DNA from 3 places in the Lysobacter sp. OAE881 genome. Region 1 is predicted to be linked to each of the others. Evidence: predicted binding sites of a transcription regulator. Region 1 holds the regulator's gene; each other region holds the start of a gene.
What was found. The regulator HrcA, encoded in region 1, represses chaperone genes, less so after heat shock. The targets are predictions, from matches to a motif close to TTNGCACTCNNNNNNNNNGAGTGCNAA.
Positions count from the first base shown of each region.

Region 2: rpoH (RNA polymerase sigma factor RpoH) is a predicted target of HrcA. The motif match lies at 6,011-6,037, and genes of this name have one in related genera.
Region 3: groES (co-chaperone GroES) is a predicted target of HrcA. The motif match lies at 3,482-3,508, and genes of this name have one in related genera.

Region 1 covers NZ_JBEPOG010000001.1:2,520,721-2,528,528, reverse strand. The annotation lists gene recN (DNA repair protein RecN) at 1-1,511, opposite strand, end outside; gene hrcA (heat-inducible transcriptional repressor HrcA) at 1,684-2,736, shown strand; gene grpE (nucleotide exchange factor GrpE) at 2,923-3,450, shown strand; gene dnaK (molecular chaperone DnaK) at 3,575-5,497, shown strand; gene dnaJ (molecular chaperone DnaJ) at 5,620-6,741, shown strand; partial or broken gene dapB (4-hydroxy-tetrahydrodipicolinate reductase) at 6,892-7,618, shown strand.
Region 2 covers NZ_JBEPOG010000001.1:469,551-477,358, reverse strand. The annotation lists gene ABIE51_RS02130 (NYN domain-containing protein) at 1-698, opposite strand, end outside; gene tal (transaldolase) at 867-1,817, shown strand; gene ABIE51_RS02120 (MFS transporter) at 1,926-3,251, shown strand; gene ABIE51_RS02115 (NAD(P)/FAD-dependent oxidoreductase) at 3,248-4,531, shown strand; gene ABIE51_RS02110 (DUF1203 domain-containing protein) at 4,515-4,979, opposite strand; gene rpoH (RNA polymerase sigma factor RpoH) at 5,125-6,000, opposite strand; gene ung (uracil-DNA glycosylase) at 6,268-6,987, opposite strand; gene ABIE51_RS02095 (response regulator) at 6,984-7,808, opposite strand, start outside.
Region 3 covers NZ_JBEPOG010000001.1:3,864,258-3,872,065, reverse strand. The annotation lists gene ABIE51_RS17705 (protein-disulfide reductase DsbD) at 1-1,689, opposite strand, end outside; gene cutA (divalent-cation tolerance protein CutA) at 1,682-2,023, opposite strand; gene ABIE51_RS17695 (hypothetical protein) at 2,166-2,624, shown strand; gene ABIE51_RS17690 (helix-turn-helix domain-containing protein) at 2,629-3,036, opposite strand; gene groES (co-chaperone GroES) at 3,561-3,848, shown strand; gene groL (chaperonin GroEL) at 3,985-5,622, shown strand; gene ABIE51_RS17675 (DUF6445 family protein) at 5,733-6,341, shown strand; gene glnE (bifunctional [glutamate--ammonia ligase]-adenylyl-L-tyrosine phosphorylase/[glutamate--ammonia-ligase] adenylyltransferase) at 6,636-7,808, shown strand, end outside.

The DNA.
Region 1 (7,808 bases):
CGGTAATGCGCATGGCCCTGCGCGGCAACCTGCGGCAGGTGGGTGACGCACAGCACCTGGCGGCTCGCTCCAAGCGCGCGCAGCTTCTGGCCGACGATCTCCGCCACGGCGCCGCCGATGCCGGTATCGACCTCGTCGAAGACCATCGTCGCCACGGTATCGAGCCCCAGCGCCGCGACCTCGATCGCCAGCGAGATACGTGACAGTTCGCCGCCCGACGCCACCTTGCGCAGCGGACGCGCCGGCTGCCCAGGGTTGGCCGCCACCATGAATTCCACGCGCTCGGCGCCCTGCGGATCGGGGCGTTCGGATTCGAGCGGCTCCAGCTCGACGTCGAAGCGTCCGCCGCCCATGCCGAGTTCGCCGATCAGCGCGCTCGTGCTCGACGCCAGGTTCGCCGCCGCCTCGCGACGCCGCGCGCTCAACACCTGCGCGACCTCACGCCATGCGGTGCGGGCCGTTTCGATCTCGCCATCGAGTTTTGCCAAGCGCACGCCCGCGCCACGCAGGGCGTCGAGTTCGGTCGCGATGGCGTCGCGTTGCGAGGCGAGCTGTTCTGGCGTGACGCGGTGCTTGCGCGCCAGCTCGTGCAAGCGGCCAAGGCGGTGTTCGAGCGCGTCGAAGGCCGACGGGTCCAGGTCGAGGTCGCTGCGCACGCGGTCGAGGAGTGCGAGCGCTTCGTCGATCTGGATGGTCGCCGCATCGAGCATGCCGTCAACTTCGGAAAGCCGCGGCTCGTGCTCGGCGACACGCGCAAGATCCGAACGCACGTGCTGGAGCGTGCGCGAAAGCGACGGGCCGTCTTCGCCGCCGAGTTGCGCGAACGCGCCTTCGCAGGCGGCGATCAGCCCGGCGGCGTGCGCGTGACGACGGTGATCGGACAGGAGGCGCGCGATGGCCTCGGGCGCGAGCTCCTCGCGATCGAGCTCCGCGTGCTGATGTTCGAGCCAGTCGATGCGGTCGGAGACGTCGCCCTGCGCGAGCAGCGTTTCGCGCTCGGCAAGCAACGCGCTCCAGCGGGCCGCGGCGGCTTCGACGGCGCGACGTTCGGCATCGGTGCGGCCGAACGCGTCGAGCAGCGCGAGCTGGCTCGGGCGCGAGAGCAGCGCCTGGTGTTCATGCTGGCCGTGGATCTCCACCAGCAACGCGGCCAGCTCGCCGAGCTGCCCCAGCGTCACCGGACGGCCGTTGACCCAGGCGCGCGAGCCGCCATCCGCGCGGATGACGCGACGGATCTGGCAGGCATCGTCCTCGTCGAGTTCGTGCTCGCGCAGCCACGCGGCGGCGAGGGGGACGTCGTCGAGAGTGAATTCGGCCGCCAGTTCGGCGCGGTCGGCGCCGTGGCGCACGACGCCGCTGTCGGCGCGCAGGCCGGAGATCAGGCCCAGTGCGTCGACCAGCAGCGACTTGCCCGCGCCGGTTTCGCCGGAGATGACGGTCAGGCCGGGACCGAAGGCCAGTTCGGCTTCGGTGACGACGGCGAATTGCTTGAGGGACAGGTGGACGAGCATCGGAGCGCGATTGTGCCCTGTGTGGGTTGCGGCTTGATAGCGGTGGGGCGTCTCACGGGTGGAGATCGCGACCGGGGTTCCGCTTCGTGCGCTGGCGCCGCGTGCGGCTCCGGGCAGAGGGCTCCGTGCGTCCCGACTTGCGCCCCGTACCCAGCCGTCATATATCGCCGACATGAGCCGCAAACCCGCCGATCCCAGCCTCGACCCGCGCGCACGCCAGTTGTTGCGCACCCTGATCGGCCGCTACATCCGCAGCGGCGAGCCGATCGGGTCGCAGACGCTGGCGCGCCACGCGGGGCTGGACGTCAGCCCGGCGACGATCCGCAACATCCTCGCCGACCTGGAAGACGCCGGGCTGCTCAGCGCCCCGCATTCCTCGGCCGGGCGCGTGCCGACGCCGCAGGGCTACCGGCTCTTCGTCGACTCGCTGCTGCAGGTGCGGCCGTTGCCGGAAACCGACGTCGCGCGTCTTCGCGGCGAACTGCCGGCGGGGTCGGGCACGCAGGCGCTGCTGGGCAGCGCGTCGGAGCTGCTGTCGGCGATGACCCATTTCGTCGGCGTGGTCAGCGTGCCCAAGCGCGAGCAGTTCGCCTTCCGGCGCATCGACTTCGTGCCGCTGGACGGCTCGCGCGTGCTGGCGATCCTGGTCTTCGCCGACAACGAGGTGCAGAACCGCATCGTGCTCACGCGCCGGCCGTTCGATGCCGGCGAACTGGAGCGCGTGGCGAACTACCTCAACGCACACTTCGCCGGGCGCACGGTGGCCGACATCCGCGCCACGCTGGTGCGAGAACTGCGCAGCGCACAGGACGAGATGCAGCTGCTGCTGGCGCAGTCGGTCGAACTGGCCGAGCAGGCGCTCGCGCCCGGCGGCGGCGACATGGTGCTGGCCGGCCAAACCCGCCTCATGGGCGTGCAGGAACTGGCCGACCTGGATCGCCTGCGCGACCTGTTCGACACCTTCTCGCGCAAGCGGGAGATCCTCCAGCTGCTCGAACGCACCGTGCAGGCGCCGGGCGTGCGCATCTTCATTGGCGAGGAAACCGGCCTGGCCCCGCTGGAAGGCATGTCGCTGGTGACCGCCCCGTACGTGGCCTCCGGCTCGGGGACGGTCCTGGGCGTGCTGGGCGTCATCGGCCCCACGCGCATGGCCTACGACCGCGTGATCCCCGTGGTGCAGGCCGCGGCGGACGCGCTCGGTGCAGCGCTGAACCCGGACTCGTAACGGGTCACGCGTATCCCGTGGAGGAGGCCGCTGGCCGGCATCCGCCGGTGCGTTCGTGTTGGACATTGCCGTCTTGAATCCGGCACGGGCGGGCCCCATTGCTGCCCTGACGCGCCTGTGAGCGCGGCTGCAAGACCTTGAATTCCAGCATGTTTGAGCGCCCATGGCGCAGGGATGGAGCACCGCATGACCGCTAGCACGCCTTCCGGCGAACCCAACCAGACCGCCGAAGCAGCCCCCAACACCGAGACCCCCGACGCGCTCGCCACGCAGCTCGAAGGCCTCCAGGCCGAGCTGACCCAGTTGCGCGAGGAGACGCTGCGCGAGCGCGCCGAGCTGGAAAACCAGCGCAAGCGCATGGCGCGCGACGTCGACATGGCGCGCAAGTTCGCCAACGAACGCCTGCTCGCCGAGCTGCTGCCGGTGATCGACAGCCTCGAAGCCGGCCTGGCCGTGCAGGCCGATACCGCCGCCCACCTGCGCGAAGGCATGGAGCTGACGCTGCGCCAGTTGCTGAAGGTGGTGTCGGAGAACGGCCTGACCATGGTCGACCCGGTCGGCCAGCCGTTCGACCCCGAACGCCACCAGGCCATGAGCATGGTCGATCCCGCCGGCCACGCGCCGGGCGACGTCGTGCAGGTCTACCAGAAGGGCTGGGTGCTGAACGATCGCCTCCTGCGCCCGGCGCTGGTCGTGGTGGCCAGGCACGACTGACGCCTTGAAGCGGGGCCGCGAGCCCCCCAGATAACGCACATCGGCGGCACGTGGCCGCCATCAACCTTCAAGCAGGCGGTCTCGCGCCGCCGCACAGTCAAAAGATCAGAGAGGGAGCAACACCATGGGCAAGATCATCGGTATCGACCTGGGCACGACCAATTCGTGCGTGGCGATCATGGAAGGCGGCAAGCCGCGCGTCATCGAGAACGCGGAAGGCGATCGCACCACCCCGTCCATCGTCGCCTTCACCAAGGACGGCGAAGTCCTCGTCGGCGCCAGCGCCAAGCGCCAGGCCGTCACCAATCCGAAGAACACGTTCTTCGCCGTCAAGCGCCTCATCGGCCGCAAGTTCACCGACGCCGAAGTCCAGAAGGACATCGGCCTGGTCCCGTACAAGATCACCCAGCACGAGAACGGCGACGCCTGGGTCGAGACCTCCGACGGCAAGAAGATGGCCCCGCAGCAGATCTCGGCCGAAGTGCTGGCCAAGATGAAGAAGACCGCCGAGGCCTACCTGGGCGAGACCGTCACCGAAGCCGTCATCACGGTGCCGGCGTACTTCAACGACAGCCAGCGCCAGGCGACCAAGGACGCTGGCAAGATCGCGGGCCTGGACGTCAAGCGCATCATCAACGAGCCGACCGCGGCCGCGCTGGCCTACGGCATGGACAAGAAGGGCGGCGACCGCAAGGTCGCGGTCTACGACCTCGGCGGCGGCACGTTCGACGTGTCGATCATCGAGATCGCTTCGGTCGACGGCGAAATGCAGGTGGAAGTGCTGTCCACCAACGGCGACACGTTCCTGGGCGGCGAAGACTTCGACAAGCGCGTCATCGATTACCTCGTCGAGGAATTCCAGAAGGACCAGGGCATCGACCTGCGCAAGGATCCGCTGGCCCTGCAGCGCCTGAAGGATGCTGCCGAGCGCGCCAAGATCGAACTGTCCAGCGCGCAGCAGACCGAAGTGAACCTGCCGTACGTGACGGCCGATGCCTCGGGCCCGAAGCACCTGAACATCAAGCTGACCCGCGCCAAGCTCGAAGCGCTGGTCGACGACCTGGTCAAGCGCACGATTGAACCGTGCCGCATCGCGCTGAACGACGCCGGCCTGCGCGCCAGCGAGATCAGCGAGGTGATCCTGGTCGGTGGCCAGACCCGCATGCCGAAGGTGCAGTCGGCCGTGGCCGAATTCTTCGGCAAGGAGCCGCGCAAGGACGTCAACCCGGACGAAGCCGTGGCGCTGGGCGCCGCGATCCAGGGCGGCGTGCTGGCCGGCGACGTCAAGGACGTCCTGCTGCTCGACGTGACCCCGCTGTCGCTGGGCATCGAAACCCTGGGCGGCGTGTTCACCAAGATCATCGAGAAGAACACGACCATCCCGACCAAGGCCTCGCAGGTGTTCTCCACCGCCGAGGACAACCAGTCGGCCGTGACCGTGCACGTGCTGCAGGGTGAGCGCGAGCAGGCCCGCTACAACAAGTCGCTGGCCCGCTTCGACCTGACCGGCATCGAGCCGGCGCCGCGCGGCATGCCGCAGGTGGAGGTGTCCTTCGACATCGACGCCAACGGCATCCTGCACGTGTCGGCCAAGGACAAGAAGACCAACAAGGAACAGAAGGTCGAGATCAAGGCCGGTTCGGGCCTGTCCGAGGAAGAGATCGCGAAGATGGTCTCCGACGCGGAAGCCCATCGCGAGGAAGACCAGAAGTTCCACGAGCTGGTGCAGGCCCGCAACCACGCCGACGCGCTGATCCACACCGCGCGCAGCGCCATCAAGGACAACGGCGACAAGGTGGCCGGCGACGTCATCGGTCGCACCGAGGGCGCGATCGCCGAACTCGAAACCGCGATGCGCGGCGACGACAAGGGCCAGATCGAGGCCAAGTCCAAGGCGCTGGAAGAGGCCGCGCAATCGCTGTTCGCGGCGGCGTCGGCCGCTGGCCAGCCGGGCGGTCCGGACGCCGGTGCCGGCCCGTCGGGCGGCGCCAAGTCCGACGACGTGGTCGACGCCGAGTTCACCGAAGTCAAGGACGACAAGAAGTAAAGCCGGGATTCGGGAATGGGGATTCGGGATTCGGAAAAGCAGTTTCCGTGCCCGGATCCCTTTCCTGTGTCTGAGCCGCCGTTGTTTTCACGAATCCCGAATCACGAATCCCGAATCGCTCCATGAGCAAACGCGACTACTACGAAGTGCTGGGCGTGGCCCGCGACGCCAGCGACGAAGACCTGAAGAAGGCCTATCGCCGCTGCGCGATGAAGTTCCATCCGGACCGCAACCCCGGCGACGCCGCCGCGGAAGCTTCGTTCAAGGAGTGCAAGGAAGCCTACGAAGTCCTGTCCGACGGCAACCGCCGTCGCGCCTACGACCAGCACGGACATGCCGCGTTCGAGCACGGCATGGGCGGTGGCGGCGGTCAGGGCTACGCCGATATGGGCGACATCTTTGGCGACATCTTCGGCAACATCTTCGGTGGCGGCGCCCAGCGCGGCCCGCGTCGCGGCGCCGACATCGGCTACGTGATGGAGCTGTCGCTCGAGGAAGCCGTCTTCGGTGCCGAGAAGACCATCGAGATCCCGACGCTCGACGAATGCGAGACCTGCGATGGCTCGGGTTCGGCCGACGGCAAGACCGAAACCTGCCAGACCTGCCATGGCCGCGGCCAGGTGCGTTTCCAGCGCGGCATCTTCTCGATGCAGCAGGCCTGCCCGCATTGCGGCGGTCGCGGCAAGACGATTCCCAACCCGTGCGCCGACTGCAATGGCCAGGGTCGTGTCGAACGCACCAAGACGCTGCAGGTGAAGATCCCCGCGGGCGTCGACAACGGCGATCGCATCCGCCTGGCGGGCGAGGGCGAAGCCGGCCCGGCCGGTTCGCCGCCGGGCGACCTGTACGTCGACGTGCGCGTACGCGAGCACGAGATCTTCCAGCGCGACGGCGACGACCTGCATTGCGAAGTGCCGGTGCGCATCGGCCAGGCGGCGCTCGGCGACACGATCCGCGTGCCGACGCTGGAAGGCGAAGTCGAACTGCGCATTCCCGCCGAAACGCAGACAGGAAAGCTGTTCCGCCTGCGCGACCGCGGCGTGAAGTCGGTCCGCAGCCGCAAGCCCGGCGACCTGTATTGCCGCGCCGTCGTGGAAACGCCGGTCAACCTCACCGCCGAGCAGCGCGAGCTGCTGGAGAAGTTCGAAGCGACCTTCGCCGGCGATGGCGCACGTCGTCATTCACCGCGTGCGTCGACCTTCCTCGATGGCGTGAAGGGCTTCTGGGATCGGATGACGTCCTGACGCTCGCACGGATCGAAACACCTGAAAGCCGCGGCATCGTCCGCGGCTTTCTTGTGTCTGGAAGTGCCTGTCGATCCGGATGACACAACGAATGTCACGCATGATGCCCGGACGCTTGTCGCCACGCAGACCCGCCTTCAGACTGCCCGCATGAGCGATCACACTTCTCCGCAGACCCGAATCCTCGTCCACGGCGCATCCGGCCGCATGGGGCAGGCGCTGCTGCGTCTGGCGTCCGAACGCGACGACGTAGTGGTTGTCGCCGCCGTGCAGCGTTCGCAGCCAGCGCAGCGCGTGGTGGACGGCGTGGCGCATTTCGCCGCGTCCGAACTGCATGGCGCGCCGGCGTTCGACGTCGCCATCGATTTCAGCCTGCCGCACGGTTTCGATCCCGTCCTCGCGCTGTGCGAGGAGCGCGGTGCGGCGCTGGTATCGGGCACCACGGGCCTGGAAGCGCCGCAGCTGTCCGCGCTGGAATCCGCATCGCAGCGCATCCCGCTGCTGTGGGCGGCGAATTTCAGCCTGGGCGTGGCGATCCTGAGCGAACTGGTCGAACGCGCCGCCCAGGCGCTGCCGGGCTGGGATTGCGACATCGTCGAATCGCACCACGTGCACAAGAAGGACGCGCCTTCGGGCACCGCGCTGGCGCTGGGCGCGAGTGCGGAGCTGGGCGGCGCTACGCCGCGCTACGCCTCTCTCCGGGCCGGGGACATCGTCGGCGAGCACCTGGTGCAGTTCACCGCGCCGGGCGAGCGGATCGAAACTGGTCCATCGCGCCACCAACCGCGACATCTTTGCCCGCGGCGCGCTCCACGCGGCCGCGAAGCTCGCCGGACGCGCGCCGGGCCGCTACCGGCTTCGCGATCTGCTTGCCTGAACGCGGCAGGCGGAATCGGGCCGATTGCCCGATTCGATGCACATGACGCTGGCGTTACCCGGCCCGGGCCGCTAGAATTCCGGCTCGCCTGAACCCCTTCCGTCGGACCGGTCCCGCACCGCGTCCGCGCTTTGCTGCAGCCCGGATTTATTGGCGACTGCGCGACGGGAAGGGTCAGCACCCCCCGGCA
Region 2 (7,808 bases), 2.1 Mb from region 1:
CAGATGTTCAGGTTCTCGCGGCGGCTCTCGAACAGGCCGATGGCCTCGACCAGGTCGCTGAGTTTCCCGTAGCCGTAGTTGCGCGGATCAAACGAGGCCTGGTTGCCGATCTGGCTGCCCACCGTGCTCAGGCGCGCCCAGCCGTCCTCGTCGCTGGCCGCTTCCACCGCGCTGCGCAGCATCTGCAGCAGGCGTGTGTCGTTGCGGAGCTCCTGCGAGGTCTTCGGCCGGGTCGCCGCGGCGCTGTCGGGCAGCGCCTCGCCGCCGAGCGCTTCCAGGTAGGTGAACTTCGAGCACGCATTGCGGAAGGCCTCCGGCGTTTTCTTCTCGCCGAAGCCGTAGACCTTCATGCCGTCGGTCAGCAGGCGCATCACCAGCGGCGTGAAGTCGGCATCGCTGGAGACGATGGCGAAGCCGTCCAGGTTGCGCGCATACAGCAGGTCCATCGCGTCGATGACCATCGCCATGTCGGAGGCGTTCTTGCCGGTGCTGTAGGCGAACTGCTGCATGGGCCGGATCGCGTACTCGTGCAGCGTCGCTTCCCAGCCTTTCAGGTGCGGGCTCTTCCAGTTGCCGTAGGCGCGCCGGACGTTGGCGATGCCGTGGCGGGCGACCTCGGCCAGGATGACGTCGATCTTCGCGGCGGGCGCGTTGTCGGCGTCGATGAGCAGGGCGATGCGGCGCTCGGGTTCGGACATGGCGGCTCCGGAAGCGGCTCTCGGCAGGTTTGCCGAGCCTAGCGCAGGCGACCCGCGCGGGGATGACGACCGCTGGGCGCCGACGTGCGAGCCCCGGTTAGCGCTACCCCGTACACGCCCAATCCCCCACAATGGGGCGGCATTCACGACGAAACCGACGAACCCCACATGACCAGCCAGCTCGAACAACTCCGCGCCTATTCGGCGGTCGTCGCCGACACGGGCGACATCGACGCCATCGCACGTTTCCACCCGCTCGACGCCACGACCAACCCGTCGCTGCTGCTCAAGGCCGCCTCGCTGCCGCGCTACGCGCCGCTGATCGATTCGGCGATCTCGCAGGCCCGCGGTACCGACCTCACCGCGCGCGTGGCCGACGCCGCCGACCTGCTCGCCGTCACGGTGGGCGTGGAAATCCTCAAGCTCATCCCGGGCCGCGTCTCCACCGAAGTGGACGCGCGCCACAGCTTCGACACGCAGGCCACGCTCGCGCAGGCGCGCAAGCTGGTCGCGCTGTACGAACAGGTCGGCATCGGTCGCGAGCGGCTGCTGATCAAGATCGCCTCGACGTGGGAAGGCATCCGCGCCGCCGAGCAGCTCGAGCGCGAAGGCGTCAACTGCAACCTCACCCTGCTGTTCTCCTTCGCCCAGGCCGTGGCGTGTGCGGAAGCGGGCGTGTTCCTGATCTCGCCGTTCGTGGGCCGCATTCTCGACTGGCACCTGGCCAACGGCGCCGAGAAGCCGGCGACGCCGCAGGACGACCCGGGCGTGCAGTCGGTCACGCGCATCTGGCACCACTACAAGCGCCACGGCTTCAATACCGTCGTGATGGGCGCGAGCTTCCGCAACACCGGGCAGGTGCTGGCGCTGGCCGGTTGCGATCGCCTGACGATCTCGCCGGACCTGCTGCAGGCGCTGGCCGAAGGCACCGGCGACGTGCCGCGTGCGCTGGTCGACACCGGCGAACGCGCGCCGGCTCCCGCCCGCATGGACGAGCCCGTCTTCCGCTGGGAGCACAACGAGGACGCGATGGCGACCGACAAGCTCGCCGACGGCATCCGCAAGTTCGCCGCCGACCAGCGCAAGCTGGAGGCGATGCTGGCGGCGCGACTGGGGTAAGCAGGTCCGCCTGCAGCCTGCGTTGCAACGAAGCCCGGCATTGGCCGGGCTTCTTGTTTTTGCGGACGCGTCAACGCGCGATTCCACCGCTTGGGGCAGACTATGCGCATGGATGCCACCGCCCCGATGACACCCACCCAGCGCCTGCGCAGCATCTTCAGCGGCTCGGTCGGCAACCTGGTCGAGTGGTACGACTGGTACGCCTACTCCGCCTTCGCGATCTATTTCGCGCCGCACTTCTTCCCCAAGGGCGACACCACGGCGCAGCTGCTCGACACCGCGGCGGTGTTCGCAGTCGGCTTCCTGATGCGTCCCGTCGGCGGCTGGCTAATGGGTCTCTATGCCGATCGCCATGGCCGCAAAGCCGCATTGATGCTGTCCGTGCTGCTGATGTGCGCCGGGTCGCTGCTGATCGCGGTGGCGCCCGGCTACGAGCGCATCGGCATCGCGGCGCCCGCGCTGCTGGTGTTCGCGCGATTGCTGCAAGGCCTGAGCGTCGGCGGGGAATACGGCACATCGGCGACGTATCTGAGTGAGATGGCCCAGTCGAAACATCGCGGCTTCTGGTCGAGCTTCCAGTACGTGACGCTCGTGATGGGCCAGCTGCTCGCGCTTGCGCTTCTGGTCCTGTTGCAGCGCGCGTTGCTCACCGAAGAACAACTGCACGACTGGGGCTGGCGCATTCCGTTCGTGGTCGGCGCGCTGTGCGCGGTGACGGCGCTGTGGCTGCGGCGCGGCATGCAGGAAACCGAATCCTTCGCCGCCGCCCGCACGCGCGACACGAAACAGCGCGGGAGCCTGCGCGTGCTGATGCAGCATCCGCGCGAAGTGCTCACGGTGATCGGCCTGACCATGGGCGGCACGCTGTCGTTCTACACGTTCACGACGTATCCGCAGAAATTCCTGGTGAACACCGGCGGTTTCAGCAAGGCTGACGCGACGCTGATTTCCGCAGTGTCGCTGTTCGTGTTCATGCTGCTGCAGCCGATCGTGGGCGCGCTGTCCGACCGCACCGGACGCCGGCCCATCCTGATCGCCTTCGGCGTCCTCGGCACGCTGTTCACCTACACCATCCTGAGCGGCATCGCCGCGTCGCGCACGGTGATGGATGCGTTCGTGTGGGTGATGTCGGGCCTGCTGATCGTCAGCGGTTACACCTCGATCAACGCGGTGGTGAAGGCCGAACTCTTCCCCGCGCACATCCGCGCGCTCGGCGTCGGGCTGCCGTACGCGCTGACCGTATCGGTGTTCGGCGGCACGGCCGAGTACATCGCGCTGTGGTTCAAGCAGATCGGCCACGAATCGTGGTTCTACGTCTACGTGACCGCGTGCGTCGCAGTCTCGCTGGGCGTGTATGCGCTGATGCGCGACACGAAGCTGCATTCGCGCATCGATCGCGACCACGACATTCCTAACGCCGGAGAACACGCATGACCTCGCCCGATCCGCGCCCGCACGTGATCATCGTCGGCGGCGGATTCGGTGGCCTGTGGGCGACGCGCGCGCTCGCCGGCAGCGACGTGCGCATCACACTCATCGATCGCCGCAACCACCACCTCTTCCAGCCGTTGCTGTACCAGGTCGCGACCGCGGGCTTGTCGTCGCCGGACATCGCCGCGCCGCTGCGCCACATCCTGCGCAACCAGCGCAATGTCGAAGTGCGGCTGGGCGAAGTGGTCGGCATCGACACGCATGCGCGCACAGTGTCGCTGGCCGATGGCGACGCGATGTCGTACGACTATCTGTTGCTCGCGAGCGGCGCCACGCACGCGTACTTCGGGCACGACGAATGGAGCGCCGACGCACCCGGGCTCAAGACGCTGGACGATGCGCTGGCGATCCGTCGCCGCCTGTTGCTCGCGTTCGAACGCGCTGAAGCCTGCGACGATCCCGCCGAACGCGATGCATGGCTGAACTTCGCCGTTGTCGGCGGCGGTCCGACGGGCGTGGAACTTGCCGGAACGCTCGCCGAGATCGCGCGCCACACGCTCACGCGCGAATTCCGCAACATCGATCCGTCGCACGCACGCGTGCGCTTGATCGAGGCCGGGCCGCGCGTGCTGGCGTCGTTCCCCGAATCGCTGTCGGAGAAGGCGCGCCGGCAGTTGCAGAAACTCGGCGTCGAGGTCGTCACCGGCACGCCGGTCAACGCCATCGACGCGAACGGTTACACGCTTGGCGACACCTTCGTGCCGTCGCGCACGGTGCTGTGGGCAGCGGGTGTCGCCGCGTCGCCGCTGGGCGCGCTGCTGGGCGTTCCGCGCGATCGGGCGGGCCGCGTGCCGGTCGAAGCCGACCTGAGCGTGCCCGGGCACCCGGAAATATTCGTCGCCGGCGACCTCGCCAGCGTGCAGCAGGACGGCAAGCCCGTGCCCGGCGTCGCGCCGGCGGCGAAGCAGATGGGCGCGCACGTGGCGGCGGCGATCAAGGCGCGGCTTGCCGGCAAGCCGACGCCCGCGTTCCGCTATCGCGACTTCGGCAACCTCGCGACGATCGGCCGCATGGCGGCCGTCGTCGACCTGCATGGCTTCAAGATCTCGGGCCTGCTCGCGTGGTGGTTCTGGCTCGCCGCGCACGTGTTCTTCCTGATCGGCTTCCGCAACCGCCTGATCGTGCTGCTCAACTGGGCATGGTCATACTGGAGCTACCAGCGGCACGCGCGGATCATCCTGGGTCGCGATCCACCGCGCGGAGCGGTCAGTCCGCGCGAGTGACGCGGCACGCGTAGCAGCCGTAGCGCGCGAAGTGCACGTGCAGTGTGTCGACGTCTGCTCGGGCGAGGAACTTCGCGACGAGCGTTTCGATCTCCTTGCCTTCGACCACGTCGGCGATGCGCATCAGGCCGTCGCCGTACGCACGGACCGACAGCAGGCGGCGGCGCAGCTGGTCCGGCACTTCGCCGGCGTCGAAGGCCGCGTCAGTGGCGGCTTCGCGAACGAAGATCGGACCCGATGCGCGATACGGTGTCGCCACGGCGTGGTGTTCGTACGGCAGCAGGAGCAGGCGCTCGCCGGGCTCGGCATCGCGCAGGCTCACGCGACACGGGAACGAATGCGCTTCGTCGGCGACGACGGAACGGATGTCGCGCGTTGCGAGCGCGTCGTCGGACAACGCGAACAAGGGCTGGAACTGCGCGGCTGGCAGCGCGTGGATGCGGAACATGGCAGGGCTCCCGGTGGATGCGGCCATGTTCGGCGCATCGCGCGGGGCTCGATATCCGATCCTTGTGGCGAGCAACGCTTGCCAGCGCGGAAAAGAAAACGGCCCGGTTTCCCGGGCCGTTTCGATGCATCGAATCGCTGGAGGCTTACGCCGCGAACAGCGCGCGCATCTTCTTCAGCGCGTTGGCTTCGATCTGGCGGATGCGCTCGGCGCTGACGCCGTATTCGTCGGCCAGTTCCTGCAGCGTGATCTTGCTTTCCGAATCCAGCCAGCGGCGCTTGACGATGTCGCGCGAGCGCTGGTCCAGACCCGACAGGCCTTCGCGCAGCAGGGCGAGGTGGTTGTCTTCCTCGTCCTCACGCTCGTAGGTCTGCGACGGATCCTCGGCATCGGTACGCAGGTACGCGACCGGCGACGGCGGAGCGTTGTCGTCGTCATCGTCCGGCGCATCGAAGCCGATGTCGCGGCCCGACAGGCGCGATTCCATCTCCAGCACTTCGCGCTCGGACACGTTGAGGTCCTGGGCGACGGCGCGGACTTCCTCTGCGTTCATCCAGCCCAGGCGGGTCTTGGACTTGCGCAGGTTGAAGAACAGCTTGCGCTGCGCCTTGGTCGTGGCGACCTTCACGATGCGCCAGTTCTTCAGGATGAACTCGTGCATCTCGGCACGGATCCAGTGCACGGCGAAGGACACCAGGCGCACGCCCTGGTCGGGGTCGAAGCGCTTGACCGCCTTCATCAGGCCGATGTTGCCTTCCTGGATAAGGTCGCCCAGCTGCAGGCCGTAGCCGTTGTAGCCACGCGCGACGTGCACCACGAAGCGCAGGTGCGAATGCACCAGCTCGCGGGCGGCATCGAGGTCCTCGCCGTCGCGGAATCGACGCGCCAGCGCCTGCTCGTCTTCCGCGGTGAGCACCGGGATGCGGTGCACGGCGTTGACGTAGGCGTCCAGCGAACCGAGCGCACTCGGCACCGGAAGGTTGTTGGAGACCAGCGGGAGGGTGAGCGTGTTCTGGGTCATGGGGGTCATCTTAGCAGTCGAAATAGGGCTCTGCTAAAGGTCGAAAGGGCCTCAGTGTTTCATGGGTGGGACAAACCCCGGACGGGCTCAATCGTCGAGCGCGCGCCATGCAAGGCTTGCAAATCAATCACTTGGTGCGTGAGCGGAGTGTCTGGATTGCATGACCGGAACGTTCCCGCGCACCGGTTCATAGACCCGAACAAGCCTCGGAAGTTCATTGGGCCGAAATCGTTTTCCGCAAGACCGATGAGGCCGCCCAGCCGGCGTTCAGGGGGTCAGGGCAGCGCGCCCGGGCAAGGACCAGTCGATGGGCGTCTTGCCGTGGCGGACGAGGTACTCGTTGGCGGCCGAGAAATGGCCGGAGCCGATGAAGCCCCGGTAGGCCGACAGGGGCGAGGGGTGCGGCGCCTTCAGCACCCTGTGCCGGCGCGGGTCGATGACCTTGCCCTTGGCCTGCGCGTAGCTGCCCCAGAGCATGAAGACCAGGCTTTCGCGCTCGCGGTTGAGCACGTCGACGACGTGGTCGGTAAAGCCTTCCCAGCCCTTGCCCTGATGCGCCCCGGCGCGCCCTTCCTCGACGGTCAACACGGCGTTGAGCATCAGCACGCCCTGCCGCGCCCACGGCAACAGACAGCCGTGGTCCGGGCGGGCGACGCCGAGGTCGCGCTCGATTTCCTTGAAGATGTTGTCCAGCGACGGCGGTACGGGCACGCCCGGCTGCACGGAGAAGCACAGCCCGTGGGCCTGCCCGGCCCCGTGGTACGGGTCCTGCCCGAGGATCACGACCTTCACCTGGTCGAACGGCGTGGCGTCGAAGGCGGCGAAGATGTTCGGCCCCGGCGGGAAGATCCGCGCGCCGGCGGCCTTGCGGTCGCGCAGGAAGCCCGACAGCTGCTGCATGTCGGGACGTTGCAGGTAGTCGCCGACTTTCGCCTTCCATGACGGGTCCAGCCGGATGCGATCGCCGCTGTCCGCCGCGTCGTTCATGCGTCCAGCGTCGTCGGCTCGGGCAGCCGCGCCAGCCGCAGCTGGAACAGCGTCTTGGTGACCAGCAGGCGCTCCTCGATCGGCTTGAGCACCAGGTCGTTGGCGCCCGCACGGATCAGCGCGCTCTGGTTGTCGGCATTGCCGTCGCCGGTCATCACCAGCACCGGCAGCCGGCGCTTGCCGTAGCCGAAGTCCTCGCGCAGCCGGGCGAGCAGGTCATTGCCGCTCAGTGCGCCCTTCAGGTAGACGTCGGTCAGCACGAGGTCGCAGCCGACGTCGTCCTGCCCACGGCGCGCTTCAAGGAATTCCAGCGCCTCTTCCACGCCGACGAAGTGCAGCACCGTCAGGCCATGGCGTTCGAGCATGCGCTTGGTCGCCAGCGCGACGACCTTGCTGTCTTCGACGTAGAGGACGCGCGCACCCGGAATGGGTTGGGGCTGCACGTAGCCACGGATGAACGCGGCCAGCGCGGTGTGGCCCAGCGCCTTGTCGAAGTAGTCGGTGACGTCTTCGGTGAAACGGCGCGATTCCAGGTGCGACTGCGCATCGCCGGAGACGACGATGATCGGCACGTACGCCTGCCCCGCCGATTCGCGAACGGCGCGCGCCAGCGCGATGCCGTCGCCGTCGGGCAGCACGAGCGACGTGGTGACCAGGTCGACCGCGCCACTGGCGAGCGCGGCACGCGCTTCGGCGATACCGGCGCAGGGCACGACGACGGCGTCGCTCAGCTCGCGCGTCAGCACGTCGCCGATGAGCTTGCGCACCAGCTTGGAGCCGTCGACCACCATGATCCGGGGCGCGGCGTTGGCGAGATGGCG
Region 3 (7,808 bases), 1.3 Mb from region 1:
GCCCATGCCCATCGCCAGCAGGAACAGCGCCGCGCCGCCGAAGGCCGGATCCTGCGTCTGCCCGATGTAGAGCACGGCCGCCGCCAGGGGCGGAGCGACGCAGGGGCCGACGATCAGCGCCGACAGGGCGCCCATCATCGCCACGCCGGCGAGCGAGCCGCCGCGCTGGCGATCGCTCAGCGCGCCGAGCTTCGATCGCAACGACGAGGGCAGCTGCAGTTCGTACAGGCCGAAGCTCGACAGCGACAGCACGACGAACAGCGCGGCGAAGGCGACGATCACCCACGGCGTCTGGAAGGCCACCTGCAGGTTCGCGCCGACCAGGCCCGCGACGACGCCGGCCGCGGTGAACACCACTGCGCTCGCCAGCACGTACACGAACGACAGCGTCAACGCGCGACGCACGCCGAGGTTCGGACCCTGGCCGGCGATGAGGCCGGAGAGGATCGGGATCATCGGCAGCACGCAAGGCGTGAACGACAGTCCCAGACCCAGCGCGAAGAAAGTCAGCAGCGCGAACCAGCGGCCCTTGCCGGACAGCGCGGCGGCGAGGCGCGCATCTTCGGCCTGCTCGCCGTTGGCTGCGTTGGTCGCGGGCGCGCGTTCGCCGGTCGACGTCGCGGCGGAAGGAACGGGCGCGGTCGGCGTCGCCGCGACGGCGGTATCGCTCGCGGGAGGCTGCGCGGGCGCCGCGCCCTGCTCACCGGCCGCAAGCGGAAGCTGCGTCGAAGGCCCGTTCGAGATCGCCTGCACCTTCCGCGCGGGCAGCGCGACGTCAACCACCCGCGTCATCGGCGGATAGCAGATGCCGTCCGTCTGGCAGCCCTGGAATCCGGCCGTCAGTCGCAGCGTCGCCGGCTCGGTCGTGCGTGCGCTCACCGGCGCCGGTACGTCGATCTGGTCGAAGTACACCGTGACGTCGCCGAAATGCTCGTCGCGATGCGCCACGCCCTTCGGCCAGCGCGGTGCGCCGAGCGCGAAGCCGGCCTTCGTCGCGGCGGCGTCGAGTTTCAGCGTCGTCTTGTCGCGATACAGGTAATAGCCGCGCGCCGGGGTGAAGCGCAGCAGCAGCGTGTTGCCGTCGCCGGCGATCGCCTCGAAACCGAACGCCTGCTCCGGCGGCAGCGGCAGCGCATCGGTGCCGGTGCCGGCGTTCTGGCCGAGCAGCCCGCCACCCAGCGGCGCGTTCCCGCGCGGGCCGAAGTTCACCAGCGGCTTGGCGTTGTCCTGCGCGGCGGCGGGCAGCGCAACGGTCACGCTGCGCGTCTGCGGTGGATAGCAGATGCCGGCGTCGGCGCAGCCCTGGTACTTGATCTTCAGCGTGACCTGGCGCGCGCTGGCCTGGCCGGGGAGCACGGCGGTGAGCTGCTGGCGGTAGGTCTCGACCTTGCCGAAGAACTCATCCTCGTGCTGATCGCCCCTGGGCAGTTGCAGCGGCTGCGCGGCGAAACCGGCGTCGGCCTGCACGGCGATGCGGTGGCGATACAGGTAATAGCCGTCGGCGATGCGCCAGCGGATCTCGATGCGGTCGGCGGACGGCGCCTCGGCCCGCAGCGCGAAGGCGTCGTCGACCGGCAGCAGGTCGTCGGGATCGATCGCGGCGGCGGCGGGCAGCGCGGCGAACGCGAGCGCGAGCGGGAGGAAAAAGGAAAGCAGGCGCGCGGCGCGCGTCCGGATCGGGTCAGTCATCGTCACGTGTCTGTTCGTCCACCCAGCCGAGGTAGGCGGCGAGGCCGCCGACGGCTTCGACCGCGAGCGCCTCAGGCAGTTCATACGGGTGCAGCGTCTTCAGCCGCGCGATCAGTTCGTCCTGGCGTGCCGCCGTGGTCTTGATCAGCAGCAGGACTTCCCCGCTGCGTTCGATCGCGCCCTGCCAGCGGTACACCGAGCGGATGCCGGGCAGCACGTTCACGCACGCGGCCAGTCGCTCGTCCACCAGCGCGGTGGCGAGGGCGTCGGCGGTCTGTGCGTCGGGGCAGGTGCTGAGCACCAGCCGCACGCGCGGGTCGGTGGCCGTGGGCATGAGGGGCGCCAGTGTAGGGCCTGCCTGCGGCCGCTGCCCGTGCCGGACCGGCCCGCAGCGTTCCGTCGGAACCCTGCACGATGCGCCCCCGGATGGCGTAGGCTGCCGGCGCCGGCGTTCCGCTGGCCGGCCAGGAGGTTCGATGTCCCACCGCACGTTGCTCGCATCGCTCGGCCTCGTGCTGGCACTCGCCAGTACCGCCGCGATGGCCCAGACCGAAGACGCGCACGGCATCCGCGTGCGTGCCGCCTGTGCGCAGGCGATGCCGGCGCCACGGCTGTTGCTGGACCTCAGCTGCGAGAGCGCGATGAACTGCTGGAGCGATCCGGCCGACCTCGGCGTGCTCGACCTGGAGTCCGGCGAGCGCCTGGCCACGTCCGGCCGCGACCTGGTCTACGTCGACGCGTCCGGCGCGCCGCAGGCCGAGCCGCCGATGCAGGGCACGATCCGCGCCGTGTGGACGGCCGTGCTGGCCGCGCCGCTGACGGCAAAGCAGCTCCAGCTCGTGCAGGGCGACGAGACGGCGACGGCGGCGTTCGCCCCGGCCGCCGATTGCGCGGCGCTTCCGGCGGCCGCGGTCCGGCGTTTGGCGGGCGGCTGAGACGCTACACGCGCGCCGTCTTCGCCGTGACGCGCGCTCGCCCGGTACGCAATTCGGCCAGCTGCTCGACGACTTCCACCAGCGGCGCCCTGGCGCGCGTCGGCGCCGCGCGGAACGCGGCCAGCAGGCGTAGTTCGAGCGGATCCTCGACCAGCACGGCGTCGGCGGCCGCCACCGAATCCAGCGCCGTGTCGGCCGACAGGCCCATGCTGCCGCGGCCGGTCGCCAGCCATTCGAACTGGACACCGGTGACCAGTGCGATCTCGCGCAGGTGCGCCACGCTGGGGAACTTGCCGCGCGCCGCCTCCCAGTGACCGACCGCACTGCGCTGCACGCCGACGGCGGCCCCGAGTGCGGCCTGCGAGAGGCCGGCGTGACGGCGGGCGAGGCGGATCCGCTGCTGGGGTGTCATCGCGGCTACCTATGGTCACAGGGTGAACGAAATACACCCGAAGGTGTGCGCTGCCGGTAGCCGGCGCGCCACCGAAAGCAAATCCGGATCGCAGATTCTGGCAAACCTTCCGGCCGGATGGATACCGCTGGTCAGCAGGCGCGACCAGCCCGCCGCTGGCCCGAACGCGAACGAACGCACACCATTGCCGTGCGCCGTGTCAGGCGCAGGTTCGAAGCACGTGCGCACGGACGGCGCCGGGCCAGGACGGCAACTTCGATACCAAAGAGCGCGTTCCACGGGGCGCGCTCTTTCTTTTTTGGCCGGCCTTGCCGGCGCCGCGCGCTTCCCGCGTTCCAATCAGTCGCTCCCGCCTGCACCGGATATGTCGGCAGGCCTTGAAAGGTTCCGCTGCCGCCCCATCTCCGACGGATCCCGGTTCGCCGGGTACTGTTTGCCCGCGATCTTGGCACTCGTCGCGGGCGACTGCTAAAATTTCGACACTTTTTCCGCTGTTTCAACTACTTACAGAGGTGTTCGTCGCCATGAATATCAAGCCGCTCTACGACCGCGTGGTCATCAAGCGCATGGAAGAAGAAAAGATGTCCGCTGGCGGCATCGTGATCCCGGACTCCGCCACCGAGAAGCCGATCAAGGGCGAAGTCGTCGCCGTCGGCGAGGGCAAGGCGTTCGACAACGGCAACGTGCGCGCCCCGAAGGTCAAGGTTGGCGACAAGGTCCTGTTCGGCAAGTACAGCGGCACCGAAGTGAAGCTGGACGGCACCGAATACCTGGTGGTGAAGGAAGACGACATCTTCGCCGTGCTCGGCTGAAAGCCGTGATTCGTGGTCCGGGAATGGCGATTCGGACGAGCGCAGCGCGCTGACCGATCCCCCGCATCACGAGCATCACGGTTGTCGCTTTCCACGAATCACAAATCACGAATCACGAATCCCGGAGTTAAGAACCATGGCAGCCAAGGAAATCCGTTTCGGTGAGGACGCGCGCGTCAAGATGGTGCGCGGCGTCAACATCCTCGCCAATGCCGTCAAGGCAACGCTCGGCCCGAAGGGCCGCAACGTCGTGCTCGAGAAGAGCTTCGGCGCCCCGACCATCACAAAGGACGGCGTGTCCGTCGCCAAGGAAATCGAGCTTGCCGACAAGTTCGAGAACATGGGCGCGCAGATGGTGAAGGAAGTCGCTTCCAAGACCTCCGACAACGCCGGTGACGGCACCACCACCGCCACCGTGCTGGCCCAGGCGCTGATCCGCGAAGGCATGAAGGCCGTTGCCGCCGGCATGAACCCGATGGACCTCAAGCGCGGCATCGACAAGGCCGTCGCTGAAGCCGTGGGCGAGCTGAAGAAGATCTCCAAGCCGTCCTCGACCTCGAAGGAAATCGCCCAGGTCGGCGCGATCTCGGCCAACTCGGACACCAACATCGGCGACCTCATCGCGCAGGCGATGGACAAGGTCGGCAAGGAAGGCGTGATCACCGTCGAGGACGGCTCGGGCCTCGAGAACGAACTCGACGTCGTCGAGGGCATGCAGTTCGACCGCGGCTACCTGTCGCCGTACTTCATCAACAACCAGCAGTCGATGCAGGCCGAGCTGGACGATCCGTTCATCCTGCTGCACGACAAGAAGATCTCCAACGTGCGCGACCTGCTGCCGGTGCTGGAAGGCGTCGCGAAGGCCGGCAAGCCGCTGCTGATCATCGCCGAGGAAGTCGAAGGCGAAGCGCTGGCGACGCTGGTGGTCAACACCATCCGCGGCATCGTGAAGGTTTGCGCCGTGAAGGCCCCGGGCTTCGGCGACCGTCGCAAGGCGATGCTGGAAGACATGGCCATCCTGACCGGTGGCACCGTGATCTCCGAGGAAGTCGGCCTGCAGCTGGACAAGGCCACCATCAAGGACCTCGGCCGCGCGAAGAAGGTGCAGGTCTCCAAGGAGAACACCACCATCATCGACGGCGCCGGCGATGCCTCGGGTATCGAAGGCCGCATCAAGCAGATCAAGGCGCAGATCGAGGAGACCTCCTCCGACTACGACCGCGAGAAGCTGCAGGAGCGCGTGGCCAAGCTGGCCGGCGGCGTGGCGGTGATCAAGGTCGGTGCCTCGACCGAGATCGAGATGAAGGAAAAGAAGGCGCGCGTCGAAGACGCCCTGCACGCCACGCGTGCGGCGGTGGAAGAAGGCATCGTGCCGGGCGGTGGCGTCGCGCTGCTGCGTGCCAAGGCGGCGATCGCCGGCCTGAAGGGCGCCAACGAAGACCAGAACCACGGCATCCAGATCGCCCTGCGCGCGATGGAAGCGCCGCTGCGCGAGATCGTGACCAACGCCGGTGAAGAGCCGTCGGTCATCCTCAACAAGGTCATCGAAGGCAAGGGTGCGTTCGGCTACAACGCCGCCAACGGCGAGTACGTCGACATGCTCGAAGCCGGCATCCTGGACCCGACCAAGGTCACGCGTACCGCGCTGCAGAACGCCGCGTCGATCGCCGGCCTGATGATCACGACCGAAGCGATGGTCGCCGAGCTGCCGAAGAAGGAAGAGCCGGCGATGCCGGGCGGTGGCATGGGCGGCATGGGCGGCATGGACTTCTAAGTCCCGCTTCCCGCGTCACGCGACACGAAGAACCCCGCAGCGATGCGGGGTTCTTTTTTGTGCGATCGGGCGTCGTGCGCACAACGCGTCGAGCCGATAAGCTCGCGCGCATGCCGACCTCCCTGATCATCGTCGACGACTTCCTCAGCACGCGCGATGCGCAATCGCTGCGCGAGGTCGGACTGCAACTTACCTATCCCGAGCAGCAGGGCGCGTTTCCGGGGCGCAATTCGCTCGAACGCATCGAGATGGATGGGCTGGACCGCACGGTGTCGAACATCGTCGGCGAACGCGTCAAGCCGATCTCGCCGCTGCAATCGCACGCGAAGTTCCGCATGACGCTGGCCGCCGACAAGGGCCGCGCGAAGGTGCACATCGACCACGCGTACTGGTCCGGGATCCTCTACCTCAGTCGACCCGAGGATTGCCGCGGCGGCACCGAATTCTTCCGCCATCTTCCGACCAACAGCGAACGTGCGCCGTGGAGCGAGGAGGAAGCGCGCGCGATGGGCTACGACTCGCTCGAGCACATGCACCAGCAGGTGATCGAGAAGGACACCAACGACGACGCGAAATGGGAGCGGACGATGACCGCGCCGATGCGTTTCAACCGCCTGGTGCTGCTGCGCCCTTGGTTGTGGCACACCGCGGGGCCGGCCTTTGGCGACCGCATGGAAAATGGCCGGCTGGTGTACCTGATGTTCTTCGCGGGCGCGTAATCACGCCTGAGAGTCCCGCTTCCAAACCTGAACAGGGCGGGCGTTACAAGTCGATTGAAGCGCTATTTGAACCGCTGAGTTCTATTTTGCAGTGCAGCGTGCATTGCACCTAACGGTTCCTTCACGATCAGCGCGCATCCCGACGTGGGGGAGGGAGCAGGCCCGCAACCGGTTCGACCGGGGCGGGCTTTTTATTTGCCTCGTCGGCACGCCTCTTGCCGCGAGCACGTCGTAGCGCTCCAGCAGCGCGCACCTCGAATCGACGAAGCGAACGCGCATGACAGAATCGGCGCGATGACTTCCCCCGCACTCGCTTCAATCCCCGACCGATTCCAACCGCTGCTCGCGCGTGTCCTTCCGCGCCTGCGCGCCGTGTTGCCCGGCGAGCTCCTCTCCGATCCGCATGCGATCGCGCGCATCGAACGTGTCGCCATCGCGAGCGACTTCGCGATCGACACGCTCGTGCGACAGCCGGAACTGCTGGAGCGCCTCCTGCGCGACGACGGCGCCGAGCCGCCTGCGCAACCCGTGCTTGATGCCAGCAACCGCGCCGATTGGCCCGCGCTGCTGCGTCGCTATCGCGCCGCCGGCTCCACGCGGTTGATCTGGCGCGACGTGCTCGGCCTGGACGACGTCGGCGCGACACTTGCCGGCAGCACGCATCTGGCCGAGCGCTGCCTGCAGATCGGCCTCGACGCGGTAGAAGCGGAGTTCGCGCAGCGACATGGCGTCTTGCGCGATCGCGACGGCAACGCGCAGCGGCTTGTGGTGTTCGGCCTGGGCAAGCTCGGCGGCGGCGAACTCAATTTCAGCTCCGACGTCGATCTGGTCCACACCTACGAGCACGACGGCGAATCGGACGGCGCGCGTCCGCTCGATGCGGAGCACTACTTCGCGCGCCTTGGCCAGCAACTGGCGAAACTGCTCGACGAACCGACGGTGGACGGTTTCTGCCATCGCGTCGACCTGCGCCTGCGGCCGTACGGAAACGCAGGCCGCGTGGCGTGGTCGTTCAACGCGATGGAGCAGTATTTCCAGCGCGAAGGCCGCGACTGGGAGCGCTACGCCTGGCAGAAGGCGCGACCCGTCGCCGGCGACGCGGAAGCGGGCGAGCGCTTCCTCGACAGCCTGCGTCCGTTCGTCTATCGGCGGTACCTCGATTTCGGAGCGCTGGACGGCCTGCGCGGCATGAAGGCGGCGATCACCGCCGAGGTCGCACGCAAGGAACTGGCAGACGACATCAAGCGCGGGCCCGGCGGCATTCGCGAGATCGAATTCCTCGTGCAGGCGCTGCAGCTGATCTACGGCGGGCGCGAGCCCGAACTGCGCGATCGCCGTCTGCTGCCGTCGTTGCGCGCGCTGGTGGGCGCGCGGCAGATGGGCGCCGAGGCCGGCGACCTGCTCGCCGATGCGTACCGCTTTTTGCGGCGATTGGAAAACCGCCTGCAGATGCTGCGCGACGCGCAG